DNA from 2 places in the Jeotgalibacillus haloalkalitolerans genome. Region 1 is predicted to be linked to the other one. Evidence: riboswitches for the same ligand, from Rfam matches in the RefSeq annotation. Region 1 holds a riboswitch; the other holds the start of a gene.
The links. Region 1 has a riboswitch for S-adenosylmethionine ahead of UFB30_RS11005 (M20 metallopeptidase family protein). Riboswitches for the same ligand answer to the same signal wherever they lie in the genome.

Region 1 (7,463 bases):
GGAGAAGGTCTCATGTACTTACTTGCGCTCATTGCGATCATCATCATTCTGTTCATCAGTTCGATTACAGTTGAAAAATACTTAAAAGAGCATTCGCGTCAAAATGAAGAGATTATCCGGATTTTAAATGAAATAAAAGGTAGATGACAATAGATTTAGGTGTCATTATTCTCAAACAGTATTGAGATTTTCTACCGGACAGGTTTTATGGGCAGTGTGAAGATTTCGCCGGAAGAGATTTGGACAAAAGGTAAAAAATGAGTTTCTAACAACTCTGATGATTGAGATAAAGCTTAGTTTAGTGGAGCGTAAGACGGCGACTCCGGGATGAATAGAGGGAAGCTGAGACCCCGCAGCCAAAGGCGAGGAGGCTTAGCGACCTCCGTCCGGAAAGCGTCCGCCTGAAGCGCAGCCAAACGATTTTAAAGAGCTGAGACATTTTTATGTCCCAGCTCTTTCTTAAATGATCTTTATCTATTTGAAATTAAGCAGCCAGCCGGATCGTCACTTTAAACAAATCCCCATCTGCATCAAGATCAAATTCACCGTCATGAAGGTCAATAATTGATTTTGCAATGGCAAGACCGAGCCCTGAACCTTCTGTATGGCGGGAGTCGTCACCTCGTTTAAACCTTTCAAACAGTTCATCAATATTGCCATTTAACTCATAGGCAGAAACATTCTTAAATGTAATGACATTCATGCCATCTGCAGGTTCCAATTGTATATAAACCCTTGTGTTCGGCAGTGAATACTTCATCATATTGCTGATTAAATTATCAAACACCCGCCAGATTTTCTGCCCATCCACATGTGCTGTCAGCGGAAGATCCGGCTTGGATACACGTAATTGGAGCGTACTTTCCTCGATCGCTTCGCTGTGTTCAGCAAGAGACTGCTCAAGCAGCTGATTCAGGTCGACCCGTGTTTTGGCTAGTTCAATACTGCCGCTTGCCATTTTTGAAGCTTCAAATAAATCCTCAATCAGCATTTTCAGCCGCTTTGATTTCTGATCAATTACATTCACGTACTGATTGCGTTCCTCATCAGTCAGCATCTGATCCTTTAGCAACTGCGTATACGTCATGATAGAGGTGAGCGGGGTACGCAGATCATGGCTGACGTTTGTGATCAGTTCAGTCTTCAGACGCTCGCTTTTTGCCTGCTCTCTTTTGGACACATTCACGTCCCGCTTGAGCTGATTAATATGGGCAGCATGCTGTGCAAGTGCAGAATTGCCACGGACCCTTACATCATCAGTCACTCTGCCTTCAGAAATTGCAGCGGTAGCAGAGGCAATTTTATTGAAGTCTCCGGTCCGTTTTAAAATGACAATGAGAAGAATGAATCCGATTACCAGCACAGGAAACAGTACAATGGGTAAGATGTATATATTCAGTCCGACCCCGACAATCGCTGCAACTGTAGCACCACCCGAAAAAAACAAATAGCCTGACATCAATAAAATCTGTGTACCGGTGCGTTTGTTCAAAAATGATTCTTTCAGGGCCTGGTAGCTGCGGTACAGAAGTGTGCGGTGCCAATCAGCTATTAAATCTGATGAGTATTTTATCCGTCTGAACAGATAAGTGATCTGGATCATTGTAAAACCAGTGATCAAAAGACCGAAAAGAGAATAAGTAACAAAATAATAAGCAATATCACCGATGTATTCTGAATATAGAAATGATGGATTTTCTAATTGCTCTATTACTGAAAAAATTGAAATCAGTAATATGAAGGCAGCCAGATCCAGAGGCAATCGATTATATTGTTTTTGCCATTTCTCAGGGGCCAGCTGATTAGCAAAATAAATATTTCTCTGCCATACATAAAGTGTCAGAAGTGATGTCAGACAGCCGCCGAAGTAGATCCAGTAATAATAAGGCTGTTCTGTAAAATAATATAAACGGTTCCATGCGTGAAAAATGCCTCCAACTCCATAAGATAGAAGCAATAGCCAGATCAGCAGCAGTGATTTATTTTTCAATTTTATATCCAATGCCCCACACCACCTTTAAATATCTCGGATTTTTAGGATTAATTTCAATTTTTTCACGGATTTTTCTGATATGTACGGCGACTGTATTTTCCGCATTAAAAGAAGGCTCTTTCCATACTTTTTCATAGATTTCATCAATCGAGAAGACACGTCCCGCGTGAATCATCAGTAATGATAAAATTTTTAATTCAATCGGCGTCAGCCTTACTGATTCACCGTCCACCGTAACCTGCTTAGCCTGTTGATCGAGGACAAGCCCGTTCACTCTGACAATATCTGTATCATCCTCGAACTGTCCGAACGTTACGTATCTTCTAAGCTGGGATTTTACCCGTGCGATCAGTTCAAGCGGATTGAACGGCTTCGTCACATAATCATCTGCCCCAATTTGCAGACCGAGAATTTTATCTGTATCCTCGCTTTTTGCACTCAGCATAATAATCGGTATATTGCGCTGTTCTCTTATTTTAAATGTTGCAGTGATACCATCCATTTGCGGCATCATAATATCAAGCAGGATCAGATGAATGTCATGCTCACTGAGTGCTTCAATCGCTTCGACACCATTTTGCGCCTGCACAACCTGTAAGCCTTCATTTTTTAAATAGATTTCGATCCCGTCTCTGATTTCTTTATCATCATCAACAATTAATACTGTATGTAATGTCACCTTGCATTCCCCCTTTCCGAAGTATATCACTGCAGCCGGCTGTGACTTAAGTATAGAAAGGAAATCTTAACAAATAGTGAGTGTAAATATGAAGAATTTCTTAAGAAGTATTACAGGTGCTCTGGTTATCAGTTCGCGAAATCAGTTGAAGGCGGGAGCGATGAAAGATGATGAAGAGCTGAAGGGAATCGTTCAGGATTGAAGGAATGACAGAAGGTGTCTGAAGGAATATAAGATGCTGCTGAAGGAAATATCATGGTTTATCGTCGATCTGAAGTGAAAAATATTATAACTGAATGAATCATTTCTTCTATGAGGGAATCGAGTCAGTCATTGAGGGGGAAGTTGCCATAATTGATGGAAAAAGATCACACACCATACCTGCACGATCTCCAGGATTTCCACTGCAAAACCGAGCGCTTAAGCATTTGAATAATGCAAAAAAGACCCGGTCGTTACATCCCGGGTCTGCAGCTTAATGCGCCATCATCTCATGCGCAATCTCTTCACCATCCATATCAGAGGGGTAATACGTCGGCCAGTTCACAACTTCTTCAAGCAGCGCTTCACGGTCATCGCCCCAGTACAGGTGATAATGATGCGCATCTGTCGGTGAAATGCCATGGTCACTGAACTGGATATAAGCAGGCATTGTGCCTTCCTGTGTTTCTTCAAGCTTAAAGATATAGCGTACACCACGATTACCTGCTTCATATGTCAGGACTTCATAGCCATCATAAGTATATACGCCGGAGGACTGTTCACCGTCCTCATAAAAAGTAAACGTGTCATCCTCAATCACAATACGATTCACGCCTGTTACATAGCCTTCTGTATAATATTCTTTATATTCCTCAGCTGTTTTGTCGCCTTCTTCAGCTTTATGGGCGAATACTTCATCAAGCGTTCCGTCCTTAAGGTAAGGATAGACTGACTGCCAGTCACCTTCCCAGTCAGAAAGCGGGCGGTCCTCAATCTGGTCATCTTCAAAGTAGCCATCGTAAATCTTCTGTGCCTCTTCATCAAGCTCATGGCTGTGATCGTGGTCATGATCATGATCATGACCTTCCGGCTCCACAGCAGGTGCTGCTTCAAGTGCAATATTCAGCTGCTCAAGATTATGTCTCATCAAAGAGAAATAGTCCTCATCGTTCTCGATGTCCTCATCTGTCAAAACAGAGAGATTATGCAGCATAAGCGTTTCTGCGCCAATTTCTTCTCTGATGATTTCAGCAATCTTTGTTGTAATATTCTGCTCAAAAAAGACATGCTGTAAGCCAAACTCTTCGGCTGTTTCTACAATTGATTGCAATTCTTTTTGAGATGGTTCCTGTGTTGGACTCAGTCCTGAAACAGCAATTTGATGAACTCCATAAGCTTCTTCCCAATACCCGTAAGCGGCATGGGAAACGATGAAGTGATTGCCGGATGCAGTTTCAATTTCTGATGAGAATTCCTGGTCCAGCGCTTCAAGTTCAGCTTTTAAGGCTTCGAAGTTTTCATCAAACATTGCTTCATCTTCCGGTTTTAGTTCTGTGAGTAATTCCTTAATGTTTTCAGCCATTTCAATTGAGTGGACCGGATCCAGCCAGACGTGGGGATCATAGTCTCCGTGATCATGATCGTGTCCATCTCCATGATCATGATCATCCCCCCCTTTACTTAATTCAAGACCTTCAGTCGCTTCAGCTATAGTAACATCCTCAGACTCTACCGCATCAACAATACTGTCAGCATAACCTTCAAGACCTGCGCCGTTTAAGATAAAAGCATCCGCTTCAGCGATCTCAATCATATCCTTGGATGTGGGCTCGTATGTATGTGAATCAGAACCAGGGGGGAGGATAGAGTTGACTTTTGCTACATCACCGGCAATCCGCTCCGCAAAGAATTGTAGTGGATAAACCGTCGTATAAATTGAAAGAGCGTCAGACTCATCTGATGAACTCTCCTCATTACTATTTCCACACGCAGCGAGCACGCCAATACTTAATAAACCTAAAGGCAGTAACCATTTTTTATTCATTGTTTTCCTCCTCATTTAAAATCACAAAAAACAATATATCGTAATGATTACGATTTGTAAATAGGAATGATTCTTTTTTGCAGAAACTAAAACATTTAATTATGTAAAGATATCTTTACTTTTTAATAGTCGAACAATATACTGAATGTAAAGATGTATTTACATTTTGAAATCCGGAAGGTCGTGATCAGGGATGCCGGTCAGAAACAATATTCAAAAGATCCGGAAAGAGAGAGGGATTAAGCAGATCAGGATGGCTGAAGACTTACAGGTCACACGCCAGACATTCACAGCGATCGAAAAGAATAAATACAATCCCAGTCTGGAGCTTGCTTTAAAGATCGTGCAATATTTTGATCTTCCCATAGAGGAAGTGTTTATTTTGGAAGAGGAGGAATCATGATGAAAAAGAAAAAACTGCAGAAATGGGGATTTACACTCGCTGGTTTTGGTGGGCTTGTTGGAATGATTGTTGGAACGCTGATTTTTAATGGCGCTGATTTTTCTGCGATCTTAGGTGCATTAACTGCTTTTATCATTATTTTCATTGTTAATGTTATCTATGTAAGATCCAAAAAAGATCAGACACCTGAAGTGGATGAACGGATCATACATAATATGCGCAAATACTACGCTGTTATTGCAAATGTGTTTCTTTGCATTCTTTTTGTAGCACTGTCAGCGCTTACATTTTTGGACTATGAACAGATTTCTATTTCTTATCTGTGGATGTTTGTCATTGCTTATATGCTGATTAGTGGTGTTGGGGCAATTGTTGTTAGTAAAAAATAATATATGATTTAAATACACTGCTTAAAGATTATTTCTGACTTGAATTATCGGATTTATTCAAATTTATGGTTGACAGCCCAAATTCTGAGCTGTAAGATGGGCTTTATAATTTAATCATCTTATCGAGATTGACTGAGGGAATGGCCCGATGAAGTCAAAGCAGCGGACCGCATATTGCGGAACTGTGCTAATTCCACGTACTTAAAGTACGAAGATAAGAGTGGATCAGGAAGCTTTAATCCCTCTTCTTTTCGTGGAAGAGGGATTTTTTTATCTCTAATTCCGATTAAATTGATTGGTTAAATAAGTTTTTGGAGGGAGGCTTTATTTTATGAGTCTGAGTACATTCAGTGAGATAGAACAGGAAATCGAAAAGAACTTCCAGCAGGTTGTCTCATGGAGGCGTCACTTACATATACATCCTGAACTCAGCTTTCAGGAATCAGCTACTGCTGCATTTATAAAAGATCAGCTGATCAGTTTTGGTTATGAGCATATCTCGTCTCAGGTTGGCGGTCATGGTGTCATCGCGACTTTAAACGGATCAGAACCGGGTCCTTCCATTGCTTTAAGAGCAGACTTTGATGCCCTGGCAATGCAGGACGAAAAGGAAGTCGATTACCGCTCCCAAAATCCCGGTGTAACCCATGCGTGTGGTCATGATGGACATACGGCTGCTCTGCTCGGTACAGCAAAAACGCTGTTAAAGTACAAACAGCATTTGAAAGGAAAAGTGATTTTTATCTTTCAGCCTGCTGAAGAAGTGCCACCTGGAGGGGCGAAGGCGATGATTGAAGAAGGTGTACTTGAAGGTGTGGATTATATCTACGGGATTCATCTGGATTCATCGATTCCTGTAGGGAAGGTAGCAGTTGGATCAGGTTACAGAATGGCTGCTGTTGATAAATTTGCGATTACAGTTAAGGGAAATGGAGGCCATGGAGCAGCACCACATCACACGACAGATCCGATCGCGGTCGGCAGTGAACTTGTGAATGCTTTACAGAAAATTGTAAGCAGACAGACGAATCCGCTTGATGCAGCTGTTGTTTCAATAGGGGTCTTTCAGGCAGGTCACGCTTTTAATGTGATTCCTGATAAAGCAGTGCTGGAAGGAACCGTCAGGTCTTTTGATCCGGAAGTCAGAAAGCAGATTAAGCGGTCAATTTACCGGATCGTTGAACATATCACTGCAGGGTTTGAAGCAGGTTACGAGATTGAATACATAGATGGCTATCCGGCTCTTTATAATCACCCGGTCGAAACTGAGCAACTGTCTTCACTGTTCAACCAGCTATTTGGCAATGAGAATGTTGAGGAATTTCCCGTCAGAATGGGAGCGGAAGATTTTTCGTATTACCTTAAAGAAGTTCCCGGAAGCTTTTTCAGAGTAGGGTCAAAAGGAGACGATCCTGCCACTCATTTCAATCATCATCATCCAAAGTTTGATATTGATGAGCGTGCGCTATTGATTGCTCAAAAGGCTTATATTCAATTAATTTATTCTAATTTAGCAATACAGGGAGGAAAACAATGAAGAAATTATACTTTTTAATCATCAGCTTATTTGTACTTGCAGCTTTAGCAGGCTGCTCAGGTTCAGAAGAATCAGCGGAAACAACGGGCGCATCTGCGGATTCAGGGCCTGTTGAGGGAGGCGAGCTGAATGTGGCGATCAGTGCAGACCCTAACACGCTCGACTGGATGTATACCGGTGAAAGTGCAGCGCGTAAAATCGGCTGGCATATCTATGAGGGACTGTTTGCGCTGAATCAGGATTATGAAGCGACGCCACTTTTAGCTGACAGCTATGAAGTCAGTGAAGATGGTCAGACCTATACGATCAACCTGCGTGAGGGCTTAACATTCCATAACGGTGAAGAGGTGACCGCTGAAGATGCAGTTGCATCAGTTGAGCGCTGGCTGAAGATCTCTTCAGTTGGAAAAATTACAAATGAACATGTTGAGTCTGT
Region 2 (7,463 bases), on a different contig from region 1:
TTGCAGATGAACACCTTGCAACGACTACGTGTGATTTTACACTGGCGCGTTATAAGCATGAAGTTTTACTGCCAAGAATTAAAAATAAAGTACAGGATCAGGGAAGAGCTTTATTTTTCTGTGTTGAACAGGAGGAGCATGACCTTGGCATCCGTATGATTGCACAGATCTTTGAGGAAAATGGCTATGAAGTCCGCCTTATGGGTGCTAATCTGCCTGTTGAGTTTGTATTAACAATGGCAGTGAACTGGGAGCCGGATGTGATAGGGATGTCGGCAAGTATGCTGAAGCAGGGAGAAAAAGTCCCTTCATATATACAGAGACTGATGGAACGCTTTGAAAACATTGAACTGCTGATCGGCGGAAGATTCCTATCACTTCCTGATCAGCTGCTCGATAAAGCTGATGACACGAAGGTAACGATCATTCAGGAAGGAAGCGAGCTATCTGCCTGGCTGACAGATCGCACTAAAGGAGGAAAATAAAAGTTGATCCACCTTAATGCCATGCCGATGCCTGTGGTGATCATTGATCATTCATTAAATATAGTAGAAGCTTCGGGCAAAGCACTGAAACTGCTTGGCAGATCCGCTTCATTTCTCGATTGGGTTGATCATGAAAGCCGGGAAAAAGCCGTCAGATTTATACAGGATAAGCATGTAGAAAAGTTAGAGTTGAATTTAGTCACTGTAGAAGGAACCATTTCACTGTTTACCGTCCAAATCGAGTGGGATGAACACCAGGCGGTTATGATCCTCCAGCAGGAAGATCATATGATTGTTCAGCTGATGAATAAAGTGAAAGAACATCAGCGCCGTCTTGAAGAAAGTGATATGGAACTGATTTTAAAAAAGAATGAACTTGAAAAGTCATTTGTACGTATTAATGAATTAAGTACTGCTGCCATACATTTAACTGGTGCGATTGTGCTGATCCCAATCTTCGGGGATTTAAACGTTACTCTGATCCAAAATAATCAGCAGCGGATTTTAAATAATATTTATGCGAATCACATCGATGAAGTGATTATAGACCTGCAATCAGTCGGTCAGATGGACAACGCAGGTGTTGATGAATTAATAAAAATGATTAAAGGCTTTTCACTGTTCGGAACTGAGTGTACAATAACCGGAGTGAAGCCGGAGCACGCTCCATTTCTTCATCAGATCAAAACGATGCAAAAGCTTACTTTTATAAATAACCTGGAGGATAAGCTCTCACGTATTGTTTATTAAAAGTAAGTGAATGAGAAAGAAGGATTGACATGAACAAACAATTTGCAGTACTCGGACTGGGCAGCTTTGGTGGACATCTTGTTGAAGAATTCCACGAAATCGGTGCAGAAGTGTTTGCGATGGACCGCAATGCAGAGTTAGTGGATAAATACTTTGATATTGCTACACATGTCATCCAGGGAGATGCACAGGATGAACAGCTTCTGATTCAGGCCGGAATCAGAAACTTTGATCTGGTTGTTGTATCATTTGGGGAAAATATTGAAGCAAGTATTTTAACAACGATTATTCTCACTGATCTTGGAGTCAAGGAAATCTGGGTAAAAGCCTCCAGTCTGTATCATCAGAAGGTTCTTGAAAAGATAGGTGCAACACGTGTCATCCGTCCCGAAAAAGATATGGCACGACGAATTGCCCACCGTCTGGCTTCAAAGCATTTTATTGATTATGTTGAACTGTCTGAAGAGCATTCAATGGTCGAAATTAAGGCAACGCCAAAAATTATCGGCAAAACAATCGCTGCACTGAATGTCAGAAACCGATTTGGCTGTAACATTGTCGGAATTTACAGAAGGCACGATATGCTTGTATCACCTAGCGGGGATGACCGGATTGAAAAAGACGATGTTCTGATTGTCATTGGTGAGAATAGAAAGCTTCACCGTTTTGAAAAACAGGGTGTATAACAAAAAGGTCCGTCATCTCTTAACTAAGAGGTGCCGGACCTTTTAAATCTGTCGTCTGAAATTGCTTCAGCCTTCAGCAGCCCGTTTGCACATGGCTTCAGGAGCTGTTTAAGAGAGTCTTTATTTTCTTCCGGATTCAGCCACTGATTGAACCTGTCTTTCTCAAGTATAACGGGCATTCTGTTATGAATATCAGCCATCAGATCATTTGGTTCAGTTGTTAAGATTGTACAGCTTCTGATGATCTCGTCCCCATTCCGCCATGACTCCCATAAGCCTGCAAATGTGATCGGTTCTCCGTCAAGCCTCTTAATCTCAAAAGGCTGTTTTTCTTTCCCTGACTTTTTCCATTCATAAAACGAGCTTGCCGGTATAAGACAGCGCTTTGACCCAAAGGCTTTCCTGAAGCTTGGCTTTTCTGCTACTGTTTCAGACCGCGCATTAAACGTTTTGTAACCAATCTTTTCATCTTTTGCAAATGGCGGAATCAGCCCCCACCTGAATGAAGCTGGATAACGGGTGCCATTTAACTGAACGACAGCTGCAGCCTGCTGACTCGGTGCAAGGTTTTCGTTAGGTGTATAAAGAAAATCATCTCGCATTTCGAATTGATAATATTGCTGCAGATTATACATCGCTTCTACCAGCGAAAATCTTCCGCACATTATACATCTCTCCTTTAAATGAATTCTAACAAAATATTGCGAAGATAGAGAAGATTTAAACTTATTTCCTTTTAAAGGTAATTAGTTGATTTGTTTCGATTTACGAATCATACTGAACCCAGACATACATATTCAGGAGGGTTTTCCATATGAAGAAATTTTGGTTAGTATCTGCAATGGCAGCTGCACTTATGCTGGCAGCCTGCTCAGACGAATCATCAGAGTCAGCAGAAACAGAAGAAGAAACAGCAACAGAAGAAGCGGCAGAAGAGACAGAGGATACTTCAGCAGAGGAGTCTGAAAGCGAAGAAAGCGCTGAACCTGAACTGTATCTCGTTGGGGACGAAGTGACAGCGGGTGACATCACGCTAACAGTTACTGACACAGGCGTAGCAGAACAGATCGATGACACAAACCGTATGTTTGAAATTAACATGACAGTGACCAATAACGGTGAAGAAGAAGTATCATTATCATCAGAAGACTTTACACTGACAGATCTTTCAGACGAAGAGAAAACGGCATACGGCGATCCATCAGAATGGACAATCGCAGCAGGAGAAACAGCTGAAGGCTCACTGCAATACGAATCAGCATCAACAACTGCATTCAAACTCTTAGGCACAATCGGTGAAGAAGAAGTTGAATGGAGACTGCCGGGAATTACATCTTTAGATTAAGTTGTTTTTAAATATGTAGAGTAAAAATATAGAATTTTTAATGAAATATTAGTGTAGCGGAGCGGAAGGCGGCGACTCCGGGACGAATAGAGGGAAGCTGAGACCCCGGAAGCCGCAGGCTGAGGAGGCTCAGCAACCTCCGTCCGGAAAGCGTCCGCCTGAAGCGCAGCGAAACGATTCAAGAGTCTGAGGCCTGGTCCCGGGCTCTTTTTTTAAGAGAATGAACCAGATCACATTTAAATACACTTTAATCACCGCTCCTATTGACACAACAGCCCTCTTTCTTGTAAAGTTGTCATAATTAATTGAATAGCGTGGATTCTTATCAAGAGAGGCGTAGGGACAAGGCCCGTTGAAACCTCAGCAACCTTCACATCAGTGAAAAGGTGCTAAATCCATCCTGCAAATAGGCAGGGAAGATAAGAAGCTTAGTTGTCTAAAGCCTTCTTATCTATGATGAAAGAGGGCTTTTTTGTATATACACGTTATTAAGCAGGAAGGGTGACGAAATGAATTTACTTGAAGAAATGAAAAAACGGATACTGATTGGTGATGGCGCAATGGGAACCCTCCTGTATTCATATGGTTCTGACCAGTGCTTTGAAGAATTAAATCTTTCACATGCAACACATATACAGCAGATTCATCAGGCTTATATAGATGCAGGAGCAGATGTCATTCAGACAAATACTTATGGAGCAAATTATCATAAGCTTGAGCGATACGGTCTCGAGGAAAAAGTAAAAGAAATTAATACTGCAGCTGTTAAAAACGCGAAGGCTGCGGCAAAAGAAGATACGTTTATTCTCGGTACAATCGGCGGGATCAGAAGCTTCCGTCCACAGTCCATTGATCTGAATGAAATTAAGCGGACATTCCGGGAACAGCTTTACTGTTTACTGTTAGAGGGAGTAGACGGTTTACTGTTTGAAACGTATTACGATTTTGAGGAACTGGCAGCAGTCATTGAAATTGCCAGAAAAGAAACGGATCTGCCAATTATCGCGCATATTTCGGTTCAGGAGCCGGATGTCATGCAAAATGGTAAGCCGGTCGCTGAAGCACTGCTTGAGCTTGAACAGCTTGGAGCGGATGTAGTCGGGCTGAATTGCAGGCAGGGACCATTCCATATGATTAAGTCACTTGAGCAGGTGCCGCTGCCGGAAAAGGCGTATCTGTCCTGTTATCCAAATGCCAGTCTTCCATCTTACTCAGAAGGTTCTCTTCAGTACAGCAACAATGCCGATTATTTTGGAGAGGTGGCGCCTGCATTCAGAGAACAGGGCGTGAGACTGCTTGGTGGGTGCTGCGGAACGACACCTGATCATATCAGAGCATTCAGTCGGGCTTTGAAAGGTCTTGAACCAATTACTGAAAAAAGAGTAGAGAAAGCTGAAAAAATCGTGGTGCGCTCAAGACAGAAGGATCTGCCTGAGCCGCTCACAGACATTGTCAGAGACCGCAAGTCAGTCATTGTTGAACTGGACCCTCCTAAAAAGCTGTATACAGATACCTTTATTGAAGGCGCGAAAGCACTAGGCGCAGCAGGAGCGGATGCCGTTACACTTGCTGATAATTCCCTGGCAAGCCCGCGCGTTTCCAATGAATCACTCGGTTATTTGATTAAGCAGCAGGGTGTGCGTCCGCTCGTTCATTTAACGTGCAGAGACCGTAACCTGATCGGCCTCCAAAGTCACCTGATGGGACTTCATACACTTGGACTTCACGATATACTTGCTGTCACAGGTGATCCGACAAAGGTTGGGGATTTCCCTGGTGCGGCTTCAGTTTACGACGTATCATCGTTTGAACTGATCGAAATGATTCAACAGCTGAATAACGGGATGTCCATGTCAGGGAAAGACCTCGGAGAAAAAGCATCCTTTACCATTGGCGCCGCTTTTAACCCGAATGTCAGAAGTGTGGAAAGAGCGGTACAGCGTCTTGAGAAAAAAATCTCAGCCGGCGCTGATTACTTTATGAGTCAGCCTGTATTTTCAGAGGAAAAGCTGATTCAGACAGCTGAAGCAGTAAAAGATCTTGGCAAACCTGTATATATTGGTCTGATGCCGCTGACAAGCAGTAAAAATGCAGATTTTCTGCATAATGAAGTACCGGGTATCAAATTGACTGAGCAGGTAAGAGACCGCATGGCTGCAGTGTCAGGAGATCGTGAAAAGTCATATCAGGAAGGGCTTGCGATTACAAAGTCTCTAATTGATACAGCGCTTGATCTGTTTAATGGCATCTACCTGATTACACCATTTATGCGCTATGAAATGACAGCAGAACTAACACGCTATGCCAATGAGCAGGCGGCAAAGCGAGGAGGAAACCAACGTGCGCACATTATTCAATGAACAGCTTGAGAAAAGAATCCTGATTATGGACGGTGCGATGGGCACGATGCTACAGGATGCGAACCTGACAGCAGAAGATTTCGGTGGGGAAGACCTTGAAGGGTGTAACGAAAACCTGAACCGTACACGTCCGGATTTATTAGAAAAAATCCATGACGCCTACTTTGAAGCAGGTGCAGATATCGTGGAAACTAATACATTTGGCAGTATGAGCGTGGTGCTGGAAGAGTATGATATCGCTTCTGATGCGTATAAACTGTCTCGTCTTGGCGCTGAAATTGCGAAAAAATCCGCTGCGAAATGGTCTACTGAAGAGCGCCCGCGATTTGTTGCAGGCTCTATGGGTCCTACAACAAAAACGTTAAGCGTAACAGGAGGCGCCACTTTTGAACAGTTGAAAGCGTCTTATGCTGAACAGGCAAAAGGGCTGATCGATGGCGGTGCGGATCTGTTATTAATTGAGACGAGTCAGGATTTACTGAACGTTAAAAGTGCCTTCCTCGGTATTCAGGATGCATTCAAGAAAACAGGTAAAGAACTGCCGCTGATGATCTCAGGGACAATTGAGCCGATGGGAACAACGCTTGCGGGTCAGACAATAGACTCTTTTTATATCAGCGTTGAGCATATGAACCCTGTATCCGTGGGGCTGAACTGCGCAACAGGACCTGAGTTTATGCAGGATCATATCCGTTCACTTTCAGAAATCAATCAGTCTTATGTCAGCTGTTATCCGAATGCCGGACTGCCTGATGAAGAAGGTGTCTATCATGAAACACCTGAGACCCTTGCGAAAAAGCTGAGCGGATTTGCTGAAAAAGGCTGGCTGAACATTGTTGGCGGCTGCTGCGGGACAACGCCTGCACATATCAAAGCGATCGCTGAAGCCATGAAGCATTATGAGCCGCGTAGACATAAGCCTAAAAAAGAGCACACGGTATCCGGTATTGAGCCGCTGATCTATGATGATCCGTCGATGCGCCCGCTGATGATCGGTGAGCGTACAAACGTCATCGGCTCAAGAAAATTCAAGCGCCTGATCGCAGAAGGTAAAATTGAAGAGGCTTCTGAAATTGCACGCGCCCAGGTGAAAAAGGGTGCGCATGTCATTGATATCTGTCTTGCGGACCCCGATCGTGAAGAAGAAGCGGACATGGAAGTCTTTATGCAGGAAGTCGTTAAAAAAGTTAAAGTGCCGCTTGTCATTGATTCAACTGACGAAAAGGTCATTGAAAAGGCGCTGCGCTATTCACAGGGTAAGTCAATTATCAATTCAATCAACCTTGAAGACGGACTGGAACGTTTTGATGCAGTTGTACCGCTTGCCAAACAATACGGTGCCGCACTGGTTGTCGGCACGATTGATGAAAAAGGAATGGGTGTGACAGCTGAAAGAAAGCTTGAAATTGCTGAACGCTCCTACAAAATTTTAACAGAAGATTACGGTGTGGATCCGACAGATATTATTTTTGATCCGCTTGTCTTCCCGGTCGGAACAGGTGATGAGCAGTATATCGGTTCCGCCAACGCCACAGTTGAAGGGATCCGGTTAATTAAAGAAGCCTTTCCGGAGACGCAGACTGTGCTGGGCGTCAGTAATGTTTCATTCGGTCTCCCGCCGGTTGGACGTGAAGTGTTAAACGCTGTATACCTGTATCACTGTACACTCGCTGGTCTGGATTATGCGATTGTTAACACAGAAAAGCTTGAACGCTTTGCCTCCATTGATCCTGAAGAAGTCAAAATGGCTGAAAAGCTTTTATTTGAAACCACTGACGAAACACTCGCTGACTTCACGGCATTTTACCGTGGGAAAAAGAAAGAAACCATTTCTGAT

Region 2: linked by a shared signal. The riboswitch ahead of UFB30_RS14380 (bifunctional homocysteine S-methyltransferase/methylenetetrahydrofolate reductase) and the one ahead of UFB30_RS11005 (M20 metallopeptidase family protein) in region 1 are both predicted to bind S-adenosylmethionine.

The regions. Positions count from the first base shown of each region.
Region 1 covers NZ_JAXQNN010000003.1:173,490-180,952, forward strand. The annotation lists gene UFB30_RS10975 (hypothetical protein) at 13-147, shown strand; gene UFB30_RS10980 (HAMP domain-containing sensor histidine kinase) at 485-2,002, opposite strand; gene UFB30_RS10985 (response regulator transcription factor) at 1,980-2,672, opposite strand; gene UFB30_RS10990 (metal ABC transporter solute-binding protein, Zn/Mn family) at 3,148-4,698, opposite strand; gene UFB30_RS10995 (helix-turn-helix transcriptional regulator) at 4,892-5,101, shown strand; gene UFB30_RS11000 (hypothetical protein) at 5,101-5,490, shown strand; SAM riboswitch class I at 5,607-5,711, shown strand; gene UFB30_RS11005 (M20 metallopeptidase family protein) at 5,822-7,027, shown strand; gene UFB30_RS11010 (ABC transporter substrate-binding protein) at 7,024-7,463, shown strand, end outside.
Region 2 covers NZ_JAXQNN010000006.1:71,073-78,535, reverse strand. The annotation lists gene UFB30_RS14405 (cobalamin B12-binding domain-containing protein) at 1-485, shown strand, start outside; gene UFB30_RS14400 (STAS domain-containing protein) at 489-1,235, shown strand; gene UFB30_RS14395 (potassium channel family protein) at 1,265-1,921, shown strand; gene UFB30_RS14390 (SOS response-associated peptidase) at 1,945-2,586, opposite strand; gene UFB30_RS14385 (DUF4352 domain-containing protein) at 2,736-3,266, shown strand; SAM riboswitch class I at 3,586-3,692, shown strand; gene UFB30_RS14380 (bifunctional homocysteine S-methyltransferase/methylenetetrahydrofolate reductase) at 3,776-5,626, shown strand; gene metH (methionine synthase) at 5,574-7,463, shown strand, end outside.